DNA from 3 places in the Microbulbifer jejuensis genome. Region 1 is predicted to be linked to each of the others. Evidence: predicted binding sites of a transcription regulator. Region 1 holds the regulator's gene; each other region holds the start of a gene.
The links. The regulator LexA, encoded in region 1, represses DNA repair genes until DNA is damaged. The targets are predictions, from matches to a motif close to ACTGTNTNTANANACAGT.
Positions count from the first base shown of each region.

Region 2: the regulator LexA is predicted to act here: its motif matches at 2,337-2,354, upstream of ACL7TT_RS06725 (LexA family protein).
Region 3: the regulator LexA is predicted to act here: its motif matches at 3,178-3,195, upstream of imuA (translesion DNA synthesis-associated protein ImuA).

Region 1 covers NZ_JBLBUB010000005.1:106,588-111,415, reverse strand. Annotated here, with positions in the region: gene topA (type I DNA topoisomerase) at 1-1,707, shown strand, start outside; gene ACL7TT_RS04880 (DUF6586 family protein) at 1,704-2,198, shown strand; gene ACL7TT_RS04875 (hypothetical protein) at 2,301-2,558, shown strand; gene lexA (transcriptional repressor LexA) at 2,627-3,232, opposite strand; gene ACL7TT_RS04865 (LOG family protein) at 3,392-4,030, shown strand; gene ACL7TT_RS04860 (TetR/AcrR family transcriptional regulator) at 4,457-4,828, shown strand, end outside.
Region 2 covers NZ_JBLBUB010000008.1:9,279-14,106, reverse strand. Annotated here, with positions in the region: gene ACL7TT_RS06730 (Y-family DNA polymerase) at 420-1,700, opposite strand; gene ACL7TT_RS06725 (LexA family protein) at 1,697-2,092, opposite strand; gene ACL7TT_RS06720 (endonuclease V) at 2,765-3,262, opposite strand; gene ACL7TT_RS06715 (hypothetical protein) at 3,262-3,690, opposite strand; gene ACL7TT_RS06710 (hypothetical protein) at 3,814-4,179, opposite strand; partial or broken gene ACL7TT_RS06705 (hypothetical protein) at 4,193-4,828, opposite strand, start outside.
Region 3 covers NZ_JBLBUB010000017.1:26,100-30,927, reverse strand. Annotated here, with positions in the region: gene ACL7TT_RS12355 (O-antigen ligase family protein) at 1-632, shown strand, start outside; gene ACL7TT_RS12350 (Y-family DNA polymerase) at 919-2,400, opposite strand; gene imuA (translesion DNA synthesis-associated protein ImuA) at 2,426-3,112, opposite strand; gene dcd (dCTP deaminase) at 3,313-3,882, shown strand; gene ACL7TT_RS12335 (hypothetical protein) at 3,980-4,249, opposite strand; gene ACL7TT_RS12330 (amidohydrolase) at 4,764-4,828, opposite strand, start outside.

The DNA.
Region 1 (4,828 bases):
CACATTACCTACATGCGTACCGATTCCACCAACCTCAGTGGGGAGGCAGTGGAATCTGCGCGGGAATATATCGGCGAGCACTACGGCGATAAGTACCTGCCAGGAGTGCCTAACACCTACAGCAGCAAGACGGGTGCCCAGGAGGCCCACGAGGCCATTCGACCCTCCGATGTACGCATGGGCCCGAATATGCTATCCGGGGTAGAGCGCGATGCGGAAAGGCTCTACAACCTGATCTGGCAACAGTTTGTCGCCTGCCAGATGACACCTGCACAATTTACCTCTACCTCGATCGTGGTCAGCGCCGGTGAATTTGAACTGCGCGCACGGGGCCGGGTTATCCGCTTTGATGGTTTCCTCAAAGTGGCGCCTTCTGGGGGCAAAAAGGAGGAGGATCTGGTGCTGCCGGACGTCAAAGTCGGCGACAGGCTCGCACTGCAGAAATTGGACCCGAGACAGCATTTCACCAAACCGCCTGCGCGCTTTAGCGAAGCGGCCCTGGTTAGGGAATTGGAAAAACGCGGCATTGGTCGGCCCTCCACCTATGCATCGATTATTTCCACCATTCAGGACCGCGGTTATGCGCGCCTGGAAAACCGGCGTTTCTACGCGGAAAAGATGGGCGATATTGTTACTGATCGCCTCAGCGAAAGCTTCAAAAATCTGATGGACTTCGGGTTTACCGCGAGCCTGGAAGAGTCCTTGGATGCGGTGGCCGAAGGGGAGAAAGGTTGGAAACAGTTGCTCGATGAGTTCTATCGGGACTTTTCCGCTCGCCTGGAAAAGGCGCAGTCTGCCGAGGCGGGCATGCGCCGCAATACCCCGACCGATACGGATATCACCTGTAGCAAATGCGGACGTCATATGCAGATTCGCACCGGTTCCACTGGGGTATTTCTGGGCTGTTCCGGCTATGCTCTGCCGCCCAAGGAGCGCTGCGTCAATACCATGAACCTGGTGTCCGGCGATGAGGCGGTTGATGCGGACACGGATGAGGAAGCGGAATCCCGCCTTCTACGCGAGAAGCGTCGTTGTGCCAAATGCGGCACGGCCATGGACAGCTACCTGCTGGACGAACACCGCAAACTCCATATCTGTGGCAACAATCCGGATTGTAACGGCTACGAAATTGAGCAGGGCACCTTTAAGATCAAAGGCTACGATGGTCCGATCATCGAGTGCGACAAGTGCGGCAGTGATATGCAGCTGAAGTCCGGTCGCTTTGGTAAGTACTTCGGCTGTACCAATGAAGCTTGTAAAAACACCCGCAAGTTATTGAAAAGTGGCCAGCCGGCGCCACCAAAAATGGACCCGGTGCCCATGCCGGAGTTGTCGTGCTTGAAAGTGGATGACCACTATATCCTGCGTGACGGTGCCAGCGGGCTTTTCCTGGCGGCCAGCCAGTTTCCAAAAAAACGCGAGACACGCGCCCCTCTGGTCAAAGAGCTGCTGCCTCACAAGAGCGAAATCGACCCCAAGTACAGCTTCCTCTTCTCGGCCCCGCTCAAAGACAATGAAGGGCGGGACACTGTAGTCCGTTTCAGTCGCAAGATGCAGCAGCAATATGTGCAATCTGAGGAGGAGGGCAAAGCGACGGGATGGCGTGCTTTCTATCGTGAAGGCGCTTGGCGGGTGGAGACCGGCAGTAAAAGCACCACTGCCAGACGTAAACCCCCGCGCAAGAAAGCAGTTCAGGGCAGCCAATGACGACTCTCTATACGGGGTTGGTTGTCTCTGCACTGCGCAAATGTCAGCTGTTGTTACAGAGGACCGGCGAATCTGACTTGCAAAGCAGGGCCCTGGAAGAGGCGGCCCTGTTTCAGTTATGGAAAGCCTACAGGGCTTTCCTCGCTGAGCTGGCAATCCAATTGCAATTGGGTTTCGAGCCTGAGTCTTTGCAAGTTATCTTGGATAGTCTTGAAAGCCAGGGAGTGGTCAGCAGTGAGGCCAGGGAATTGTCCTTGCTCAGCGCTGATCCCGATAGTTGGTTAAGTAAACTGCTTCAAGCTTGGAAGCAGCTGCAACAACTTGCCCCCGCGCCCACTAGGGAATCCGTGCGGAAAGGGGCAAACCTGATCCCACTGCACAGTATTGCCTTCCCCGCATCTAACGCGATTTCCGCTGAAATACTACTAGAGTGGCACAGTGCCCTGAGTGAATTGGTGCGCAGGCAGCGCGCCAGTTTGGAGGAGTGTTAAGGGTACCTGTGTACCATTTGCTCCGCCGGCTGCGCCCACTGAAACTTATAAATAGCCTGTGGTACACTGGGCGGAAATTGATTTGTGGTGAAGGAAAAGCAAATGTCCTCCGAAACTTTTGAGATTATTGAACTGGCCAATGGCGACGTGGCATTGCGTCGTAGTGGCCACAAGGAGGACCCTCTGGTGAGTATTCATTTCTCAGACGAGAGTCTCCAGTTTATGAGAAAGCATAAGGTGGCTATTGCCCGCGCTATGCTGGAAGCGGGCATTGAGGCTGTGCATAATCTGGATGACCTGGAGCCTGGTTACCTTGAGGAAGACGAGGAGGCAATGCCGGTTAACCATACGATCCACTGATCGAGCGGTTACCCAGGGGAGTTTCAACAGCGGCCAGTGGCCGCTGTTTTCGTTTCAGGCGTGAAAAATTAGGGGGTTTGACGAATAACGCCCACGGCCAACCCTTCAATCACAAAGTTGTTGTCCCGCATATCCACCCGAAGGATGTCAAAGTCCTCGTTTTCAGGCAGCAACTGCACCGCCGCCTGGTTGCCTTTGCGGCGGAAACGTTTAACGGTTACCTCGTCGTCAATGCGCGCCACGACAATTTGTCCATTCCTGACCTGTTCGGTTTTTTGTACCGCAAGCAGATCACCGTCGAGTATGCCCGCATCGCGCATACTCATCCCGTGTACCCGAAGCAGGTAGTCTGCAGGGGGGCGGAAGAAGTTGGCGGGAAGGTTGCAATAGTCCTCGATGTGTTCTGCCGCGAGAATAGGGTGACCCGCGGCAACACGACCAATGATGGGAAGGCCGGATTGGTGGTCGGGAATCCGAATGCCGCGGGAGGCGCCAGCGACCATCTCAATGGCTCCTTTGCGCGCCAGAGCCTTGAGGTGCTCTTCTGCGGCATTGGGTGATCGGAATCCCAGCTCTTGGGCAATTTCCGCCCGGGTCGGCGGATAACCTGTTTCAACCAAATAGGCTTTGATCAGCTCCAATACTTGGGTTTGTCGGGCGGTGAGATTGGTCATAGGGTTACCTGAAGTTCTGTATTTTTATACAGTTGCTGGGATTATATACAGAATTGATGTTCTTGCAATCCCAATGCACCCCCGTTCTATATGCTGCTACATTGGTTATGCAGACAGGAAATGAACACGATTGTTGAAAGGCCTGACAGAGAGGGAATAATGCTGGATGCAAAAATGGCCGAGGCATGGCGGGTGCTGCGCATACAGTCGGAGTTGGTAGATGGCATTGAACGCCTGATCGCACTCAGTGGTGCGGTTACGGTTTTTGGTGGTGCGCGCTTTACAGAGAATAGCTCTGAATACCAGCAGGGCGTGAAACTGGGTGAGCTATTGGCAGCAGAGGGTATTTCGGTTATCACCGGTGGGGGACCGGGTTTGATGGAGGCGTGTAATCGTGGTGCTTTTGACCTGCCGGGTACTTCGATCGGTTTGAATATCGAGCTTCCCTTTGAGCAAACGGCCAACCCCTATCAGGATATCAGTTTGAATTTTCGTTATTTCTTTGTGCGTAAATTTATGTTTGTCAAGCATGCTGTGGGGTTTGTGGGGCTGCCGGGAGGTTACGGCACCTTGGACGAATTATTCGAGGCACTAACTTTGGTGCAAACGCAAAAAGTACGCCGTTTTCCCATTGTACTAGTGGATAGGCACTACTGGAGTGGCCTCTACAACTGGCTAGTGGATACGGTTTTGGAGCGAAATTGCATTGATGCAGGAGATCTGGACTTGTTCCACATCGTAGAGACAGTAGAGGAGGCGGCAGAGCTGATACTGCATTATATGCGACCTCAGGGGTGACCGGAGTTTTTCCCTGTGTGCCGCGCCTACCTTCCCTTCGTATTTTAGCCCGCAGAGGAAACCGCACTATCAGGATCTATTGGTCAAGATCTGTTGGATAGACGCTTTTGAAAAACCGGCACAAAGGCACAGACTGCCTTTATTGTGTGACTCGCACCGGCCTGGGCCTGGCGGCAGCACCCTCTCGCATCGCAATGACCCGGCAATCTAGAGTAGGGCGGGCTAGCCATAACTAAGCCAACCACACCTGCTCCTAGGGGAGTGGTACGTCTCAACATAGCTTTCCTAACCAATACGCACTGTGGCCACGGCCTCGATGATTGATCGGGGACTTGGGGGGGTAGAACAAGGTGTCACCGGTGCGATGGTGGAATGTGCTAGTCTGGCCAGAATCAAACACCTGTTTTAAATTTTGGTCTAATGCTTATGAGCCATACGGACACCGTTAGCCGCATACTGGACGCCGCAGAGGTTCTGTTTGCGGAGCGCGGCTTTACCGAGACATCCCTTAGGACAATCACCAGCACGGCCGGGGTTAATCTGGCCGCGGTCAACTATCACTTTGGTTCAAAGAAAGCATTGATTCAGGCGGTATTTGAACGTTTTTTAACCCCGTTCACTTGCGCGCTGGAGTCAGAGCTGGACCGGCGGGCTGCATCTGGACTGCCCCTGCATGTGGAAGACCTGTTGGGGAGTCTCTACCGGGTGGGGCTCGGCAGTCTCAGTGAAAATGGCCTCAACCCCCAGCGTTTCATGCGCCTTTTAGGGTTGGCCTATACGCAGTTCCAGGGGCATTTG
Region 2 (4,828 bases), on a different contig from region 1:
CCAGGGCGATAAAATTAAGGAAAACTCAATTTATAGAGATCCCCTTTAGATATATAGCTACAAATGGATAAGGGGAGAAATCAGCTGAATCAGTTTAAACGGGCTGTTAAAACGCTCCATTTCAGGATTGAGTGAGGCTTTGAAGTGTTGCATAATCTACTTGGTTTATTCGAGATTAATAATAGTTCAAAGCTGACGGTACTACCAGATTCGGCACCCGATACAAACACTCATCGGTCGCCTCACTCCCCAATCACCACCCGCAGGTTCACCGTGCACTATATGCTTCTGTTCAGCTTCTCGCACTTGGGGCCCTTGGCCACAAAGCTGATTTGGCTAAATCCCTGTAATCGCACCTTAATTGTGGCGCCTGTTATGTTCAGGCAGCGTCAGGGCGGAACAATCGCAAAACTCGGTTTTTAGTGTGCTCGCGCAACTGGTATCTGTGAGAAATCAGTCGTATAGGCTGGCGATAAAAACTCGCGTTTCATCTTCCAGTTTTCAGAGAGTTTCGCGCTACCCAGAACTACTTTCCCCCGGCCAAACCGTTTGTTGACTGCCGAAAGGCAATTGGCTACACCATCAGCTTTTGTCGAGTTCACGCCAAACAGGTCACTCTGAGATTCAGACGCAATCTCAAGGGTAGATAACATCACAGCAGCGCGCCGGTATTCATGACCTCTGACAAACGCTTCCCGCAAGCAGCTGCGCGCCGCCTGTGCCAATACTTGCGGTGCACTGCTCGCTGGACTGAGGGCTGTGTAGGCGGACTGCTCTAGCCAGTCGCCCCCCGGCGCCCTGCCCTGTATTGAGACAGCCAGCCTCCCAGCTACACCGTTCTGCGCTTCAAGCTTTTCGCAAGTCAACAGCACATGGTTCGCGATTGAAGCCATCAGCCCATCAAAGTCAGTAATGTGCTGACCGAACATGCGCCCGGATACGATTTCGTTTTTCGCTTCATCTAACGGTGTCAGCTCGATACAGGGTATCCCCTGCAGCTCACGGATGGTCCGCTCGATAGTGACCCCGAACGCCTTGCGCATAGTGGGTATATGGGATACAGACAGGTCCCATGCGGTTTCAATACCTATTGGCGTAAAACGCCGCGCCAGTCTGCGACCAATGCCCCAAACCTCACTGACCGGTAGTTGCTTTAACAGTTGCTGGCGCTGATATTCGGAGCTAAGTTGCAAGACGCCGCCCGGAATACCGAGCGTTTTCGCAAAATGGTTACACACTTTCGTGAGCGTGCGTGTAGGCGCTATACCGGCGCAGCAAGGCATTGATGTCCACTGGCACACGGCAGCAACCAAACGCTGGCAATGGGCTGCCAGTTGCTCACCAAAGCCACGGAAATGCAGGAAGCTCTCGTCAATGCTGTACTGCTCCACATCGGGACAGAACTGCTCCAGCGAGGCAACAAATCGACAGGACATATCGTGGTATAGCGTGTAGTTGCTGCTGCGAGCCACGACCCCATGTTCCTCAAATAGTTTGCGTACCTCGAAAACGGGGGTTCCCATCTTCACATTCATCGCCTTAACTTCAGCACATCGAGCAATGACGCAGCCGTCGTTGTTGGAATAGACCACAACGGGCTTGTTCCGAATACACGGGTCAAAGGCCCTTTCCGAGGACACGTAGAAATTGTTGATGTCTACCAGCGCAATTTGGTTCGACTGTAAGTCCCAGCGCTTCATTCTGGCCTCCTGTGGCGCGTCAGACTGGCGATCACGACACCATCCAGGTCGTATTTCGGAGCGCTCTCAAGAGCAATGTCGGGGTATTCCGGATTGCCTGACACAAGGCGGTCTGGTCTCGTCCGGTACTGCTTGACCAGGAACCCCTCAATACACCCAGCGATAACAATATCGCCGTCATGCAGGTCACAGCTGCGGTCAACCACTAACAGGCTTCCGGGGTGGATACCATTGTCAATCATTGATCGCCCTTCGGCCCTCACCAGGTAGGTGGCGTAAGGCCGACGGATAAGCCAGCTGTGTATCGATTCAGGTGTGAATCCAGGGTCAACACGGCGTCGGTATAACCTCACAGTAGCTGCTACCACGATGCCAGCGCTCACCTCCGGCATAGACTCACAAGGCCAAGACAGTAATTCATCCACTTCAGTAAACCAAAGCTGATCTCCTGCCACAGGTCGTAAAGACTGATCCAGAATCAGGTAAGTACGGCCGCCGGCGCCGAACGGCACGAGTTGACAGTTGACTCTTTGAGGCCAGAGCCAATCGTCGATGACCAATGGCTTCGCCGCGTAAGCCGCTGCTGGAGATGGGAAACCCGCCGAGACGGGAATCAGAATTAGGGGAACCGGAATAACTGTACACATATACAGTATTTTGAGCAAGCCTCGCCAACTGGTCAAGCTCGCTAGATCAAATCACCAGCAGACAGTCGTAAGGGACCAATTCCCGGCCTTTAAATGGTAAATATTTCTAAAAAAATCGATATTTAAGATGTCGTGTCTAGCCCTTTGCTTACTGCAATTACCTTACCCGCGATGGCTTGGGGCTGGCTCAGGCCGACACTTTTAGCAGGCTGCTAGCTAAGATGGAGGGTTCTTCACTACAAACGCCCCAGGTTGGTCTCTTTTCCTATCTAACCAAATGTTACATCTTCAGATTTGATCCCAAGACAGTTTTCATTCATTAGTTTTTCTCATAAAGGGGTAGATGGATAGCTCAAGTCCCATGAAGAATTTAGGGCCAATCGGAAAGCATGCCCTCCACCCACCAATAGCACCTTGCTAACCTTTTCTACATTCACGATCTACAAGCTTCAATAGCGTTGGCATTCGATGTTTACCATGCATTGAAGAGATATAATTCTTTGCTATCTGATCCCCAATGCCTACAGCCGTAACATACAATGGCTTTTTACTCTCCCCTCTAAATACTTCTGACTCGGATTTTGAATCTTTAAAAGCCGTTTTTGCGACACCGATAATCGGTATTTTTTTATCTAATGTTTCGTACAAACGCATACCTAAGCCTGGCTTGAGCTCTTGGCCCAACACAACATAACCATCAATAACTATAATATCCGGGGTTAAATCATAATCATTTAATAGCTTTAGAATACAGGGCATCTCCCGCCTGTAAAACTGTCCAGATTGATAACTCCTAACATTAGTTATTTTTGAATGAATTACTCTATCCGGGGCTTCATCACTCCAACCACTAAAGGTAACACCAGCAACTATCGCGTTATCAATTCTATAGTCTACATCAACAGCTAAAATCATTAAAGATTAACCCGCTCCCAATTTCCGCTATCGTTTTCTCGAAAAATTGAAACCCATTCAGAAGGATATCCATGCATTGCGTAGTACTGGAATAAAGCCTCACTCTCTGTAATTTCTATATGGGATAAATAATAAATCCAGTCTTTTGCTTCAGAACCAGACTTTTCATATTTCTCATATGAAAGCTCACACATACCCTGAAAATAATTATCCAATTCATTAATTTGGGCTAAGATACTTCTAGCTCTACTAATATCTTTGCGATCAACACTCCCATCCTTACTTGTTGGCAAATAGATTTCAACGCCAACGCCATCTATCTCTATTAATTTATAGAAAGTTCCTTTGATCTCCTCTTGTATCTTTGCCTGATCAAATAGTGTTAGCAGCTCATCTGACTCGTATCTATTTCTTGGAAAGTTATTCATACTTCGAACCATTAACATAGCGGTCATCGTGATTACTATTATCCTTATTGCTGTTTTCAAAGCAATAGCATCGTGCGGACAACTGTTATACCGTAGTGGCTAGCAGATCAAACAGGAATTCTTTCACTCCCCAATCACCACCCGCAGATTCACCGTGCGCTGGATACACTCCATACGCCAAGTTCCCTTGTTTACTTCTTCGTTCTCGGTTCCCTCGGCCACGGCGGCAGCTTGTAGAGTTTCCACCTTGCCTGGGGTTTGCCAAGGCGTGCCGGCAGCATTGTTGCGCAGCTGGTTGTCCGTGGTGACGAAGGCACCGACCATCTTGTAGGCAAACTGGTCGGGACTGCCGTCCTGGTCCAGATCAATGGGATTGCGCACCTGCGCAATGCGCACAATATCACCGGCATAGATGCCACTGGTCAGTTCATAAAAGTGTTCGCCTTCTCTGGCATTGCTGATGCCAGTGGCTTGAATGTACTCAACCATGTTGCTTCCTTTATTAGGGCTTGTGCCTTTGGTTGTGGGTAATGACCCGATGCTGGGAATCCACACCGGCGGCGTAGCTGATATTGCCCACACTGATCTTGTACACGGTGCGCAGGCCGGCACATTCGACCTGCTCGACGGTTTCCCAGGTGAGGGGTTCTTCTTCGTGCAACACACCCAGTTTTACCCCCTGGCAATGCTGGGCTTCATACACTGTGCCTTGAGAATCAGTCACCGGGGTTTCACGGCTGCAAATCACCTGGGCACCGCTTGCCATGGTGAGTAGTACACAAGGCACCTCCTGCTGGGGCTTTACTGCCTGAATCGCGCCTGGGTGGGTATCCCTATCGCCAAGGTCCCAACAGTCGATCAGATCTCCCGCTTTGCAGTGATCCGCCTGCAGCTTTTCTGTCAACCAGGTGTCGGCAGCCACGCACCAGGGATCGTCCGGTATGGTGCCGCCACCGCCATTGGCAGGTGTCCGGATAGTGCCGACCGAGCGGCGCCAGGTGTTGGCGGCAAGTCTGGTGAAACTGGTGGTGGCCTGATAGGTAACCGTGCCGCCATTGAGTTCGGGATCGTCACAATAAACGTAATATTTCCTGCTAAACGACAAACCGCTGATACTGCCGCTGTTGTAACTGATGGT
Region 3 (4,828 bases), on a different contig from region 1:
TTTATTTTCTGATTGTAAACTATTTGGGTGATGGTGCCTATTTATTGCGTTCAGGTACCTCAAGGCGAATTGATATTTGGAAAGAGTTATTGGGTCAGCTTTCAGCCTGGAATGTCTTTATCGGCAACGGCATGGGGTCTTATACATTTCATAATTTTACGGATTTTGTGGGGCATCCACACAATAGCATTTTGCAGTTTTTGTATGAGTGGGGAGGTATTGCCACCGCCTCCGCTATTGCTGCCATACTATGTCTGAACTGGGCATCCTACCAACAGATTAAAAGCAATTGTATCGGGAAAAATAAAGATATTCAGGTCGCATTGCTCGTTGCTCTATGTGCGGCATCTGTCTACTCGCTCTTTGGCGGTATCCTGGTTATGCCGGCACCTCAAGTACTGTTTTTTTTGTTTGTGGGGTTGCTTGTGGGGGGAGGCAACAGGAAAAAAAATACAGTGCTGTGGGTGAGCCCCTCTGGCAGTGTGGCCTTGCGATTTATCTGTGCTGTTTTCCTCGTTGTTTTTGTTGAGCTTGCAGGAAAATACCTTATTCAGCAGGCTGGGCAACAGGAGGGCCATCGCGGTCCTCGATTTTGGGCTAATGGGGCGCCCCTTGTACTATCAGGATATTAGCTATTTTTCAGGCGGCCCTTAAAGTAATCCTGATATTTCGTCCTTTTGCCCAATAGTGAAGAATGCATGGTCAGGTTCTACCAACCGGCCTCCGATCCACCGATTGCACTTATTATCAGAAACCGCGCTTCGCGAATCTTGTTATGAACCCCGGCGTGCGGGCATGGTGCAATGATCGAAATTGGCCCATGTATAACTTTGCCCATATATAACAATGAACCGCTGTATTTTTCCACCTGATCTCCACTTTCTATTCCACGAGCTTTCTGGTCCTGCCAATCTATTCCTAAGAAAAGATACCGTGTAAAAACCACGCCCTGGAGGTCAGGTCCTGAAAGACCCAGTAGAGCCCGCCGTCATCGCCTCTCGCCATATAGTAATCCCGCCTGTGATGGCCGTGTTGCCACCAATAACCGCCGATTTTTTCTGGGCCCTGCAGCAGTTGCAATTCTCCGCGGTAAAACAGCGTGTGGCCGCGGTGTGATAACGGGCTGGGGCGGGGCAGCAGCCAGTTGGGGCGGGGAGGATGACAGGGCGGGGGCGGAGGGCACTTTTGCCCCCGATTGCTCGGCAGGGGTGGGTGCCAGGCCTGCTCGGGCAGGCCGTTTCCCTTCAGGGCAACCGTGGACAGGGCCTGGTGGCCCAGGCGGGCTTTGAGCTTGTCCAGCAGCGCCTGGCTGCCCTTGTTAAACAGTGCCTCTGCGGGTTTTTCCTGAGCCAGGGGCTCTGGCTGGCTGCACGTCAAACGCAGTGTCCGCACGGGGTCAGGCGCTGCTTGTTCCCGTTGCCGTCTGGTCAATGCCAGCAGGCGTTGGGACGCCAGCGGAGCGCGGGGGTCTGCCCCGGTGTAGCTGTGGCTTCTGCCCCGGCCAAAATCCCGTTGCCAGTGCAGCTGGCGGGGATCGCACTGGCGCCGCTGCAGCTGCTGGTAGAGTGTCCTGAGCAGGTGGTTGGCGGGAAACCGCAACGGCTCACTGTGTTCCAGGGGCCTGCGAAAATACAGCGCGGTAGGGTATTGGGCGGGGAGGTGGTGGTTGGAGACCGGGTCCTGCCGGCTGCCATTCAAGCGGGTGAAATACTCCACAAAAGGGCGGCCAAAGCGGGAAGCCACCTCGGACAGGGGCATGGTGCGTAACTGGCTCACCCGCCGGATACCGCAAGCGTAGAGTTGGGTCATGGTGCGATGGTCGCAGTCGAGCAGTTTGCTCGGAGCGGCGCCGATCCACTGTTGCCACTGCTGCGGGCTGGGGGCGCTATGGGCTTGCGCCAGCCACCGCCGGTGCGCCGGCAACTGGCTGAGCAGGCGCGCGGCACTGGGGCTCTGGCCGAGGCCCATCAACCCGTCGAGGTTCATCTGTTCCAGTGCCTGTTGCACCTGATCCAGCAGGGCCCTGAGCCCGCCGTTGGCCTTCAGGCTGCCGCTCAATTCCACCAGCAGGCAGGCCGGGCGGCTGTCCCCGTCCTGCATCGGGCCTGCGGCCTGGGCGGAGACCAGCGGGGTAAAGCGGTAGCTCCAGCGGGCCAGTTGCGCCAACTGCTGTTGCTCCTGTGCCCGGTCCCGTTGCAGCAGATAAAGACCCCTATTGCGCGCGCGCGCCGTGGCGCTACTGAGCCCGACCGCCACACCGCGCTCTGCGGCGGGGCGGTTGCGGGCAACAATCCACTGCTGTTCAACCACCCCCAGGGCCCCGGTCTGCTTACCCGCTTTGAGGGTTCGGGTGAGGGCTTCCAGGGGCAGTGTGGGCAATTGAATACAGAGCCAGAGCATGGCAGCGTCCGCGTTTTTGCCCGGCTCAGTGCAGGGGCTGGGCACAGTGCGCCGGGTGGGCTATGCGGGCCAAAGACAGGCGCCGGCCACTGGCACCACCGGGCTGTTGCAGCCGTTCCAGCACCAGCTGCGCGCCGTTGCTGTGCAATTGCAGGCGCAGGCTGGCGGGGGAGGGGCTGAGGGATTCGGTGTGGGGGCGAAAATGAAAGTGCAGGCAGTTTCCCCTCTGGGCGGCCAGTTGCAGGCGCCGCAGGTGTTTGTTCGTGAAGGTGTGGTGGCCCTGCCAGCTGACCAGGGCTGCGCAACTGCCGGAGCAGAGGGATTGCTCGATCGCCCAGCGGGTGTCTTGCGGCCCGCGGGGATGCACGAGCCACAGTTTGTCCAGCGCAATGCCGCTGCGGGCGAGGGCGGGGGCAAAAGGGGTGCAGGGCGGGTTGACCAACAGTACCTGCCCGCCGCGCCGGGTGAGCCTGGCGAGGGTGGGCAGCAGCAGGGAGAATTCACCAATCCCGGCTCCCTTGGGCAGCAGTTCGGTGCTGGCGCCGCGGGGCCAGCCGCGCTGTGGGAGCAGGGCATCCAGGCTGACGTAGCCGGTCGGGATGCCAGTGCATTCGCGCCCGCCGGCAGTCGGCGGCCTGTCTGCGTCCATGCGCCGGTATTCCGGCCGGTTGTCCGGGTCGCGGCCCTGCTGTAGATTTATCGCGCTGCCCAAGTCTCCCTCCCCCAATCCCGACCCCCGGCTCGATCAGGAGGTGGTTTGTATTTTTATACAGTAGTACTGTTAATTTATACAGTACCTAGCTACTGGCCGCAAGTGTCGACAGGGAGGATCGCCACTTTTGTGCCCAGTGCAAACCCGCTATGATTCCGCCTTCTTTACCAATTTCGGATCAATCTATTCAAGGGGGTGCAGTGAGTATCAAGTCCGACAAGTGGATTCGCCGGATGGCCGCGCAGTACGGCATGATCGAGCCTTTTGAACGGGGCCAGGTGCGCCATGGCAAAGCGGGCGAGCGGCTGATCTCCTATGGCACTTCCAGTTACGGTTACGATGTGCGCTGTGCCGGCGAGTTCAAAATCTTTACCAATGTGCACTCCGCCACGGTGGACCCGAAGACCTTTGACGAAAACAGTTTTGTGGATGTGGAAGGGGACTACTGCGTGATCCCGCCGAATTCTTTCGCGCTGGCACGCACGGTGGAATATTTTCGTATCCCGCGCTCGGTGCTCACCATCTGCCTGGGCAAGTCCACCTATGCCCGCTGCGGTATCATCGTCAATGTGACCCCGCTGGAGCCGGAGTGGGAAGGCCATGTCACGCTGGAATTTTCCAACACCACCAACCTGCCGGCCAAGATCTACGCCAACGAGGGTGTGGCGCAGATGCTGTTTTTCGAGTCCGACGAGGTGTGTGACGTTTCCTACGCGGACCGCGGCGGCAAGTACCAGGGCCAGCGCGGCGTTACCCTGCCGCGCACCTGATACCCTGGCTTGCGGGGTTCAGCATCTGCGACGCTGCCGCCCGCCCAGTGGAGTCCGACGCGCACAGGGTGCCGCCCCGGACTCCGGCTGCCTCAACCTAATAGCGATAGTAACGGCCGCGATAGCGGTAGTGATCCCTGCGCTTTCTCTCCCGGTCGTAGAGGTAGCCGGCACCGGCGCCAATCACAGCACCTGCGGCGGTACCACCGGGGCGTCCGCCACTGATCAGTGCTCCTGATACGGCACCGATGCCGACCCCGGTACCGATACGGCGGTCCGTATCGCTCATATTGGCACAGCCCTGGCCCCCGAGGCCCGCAGCCAATACCGCGGCCAGGCTGAGATGTTTGATGGCTTTGCGTCGCATAGACACCTCTGTCATAGGTTGGTGGAGGGTGATGGTGTCGGCGGAAAGGGCCGAACAATGTCGCAGCCAGTGTAGGGTGGGGCCATGGCAGCAACAAATTGTGCTCAATCCGGGGCCTGTTGGAGTATAAAAATACGAGCCGGGCAGGGGATTGTTCGCTGCCGCCTGTACCGGCGGATTGAAGGAATTTGGATTGGGGATGTCGCGAGACTACTATTTAAGTGCCGAGGCGTGCTTTGCGGAGCAAAGCCCAATAAAAAGCGGGCCGTAACGGAGACTGGACTAACCCGGAAATACGCCCACAGCGGGTGACCACTGGTCTGGATGATTTCAGCGAGGTGACAGCGGGAGTAGAGCCAGTCAGCTTAAAGAGGGAGCGGTCGAAATGAATTCGGCCGCAAATTATTTTTGACCGGATGTTTTTTACTCCCACCCCGGATTTCCTTTCCCCCCTTTTCTGCATTGCTGCCCGGTTGTGGGTCTGTGCGGTCGCCGTATCACAAACCGTGCGATCTCAGTGGGCCCTGGTGTAGACCTGTTCCCCTTCCACCCAGGTTTCCAGCACCTGCGCGCGCCAGA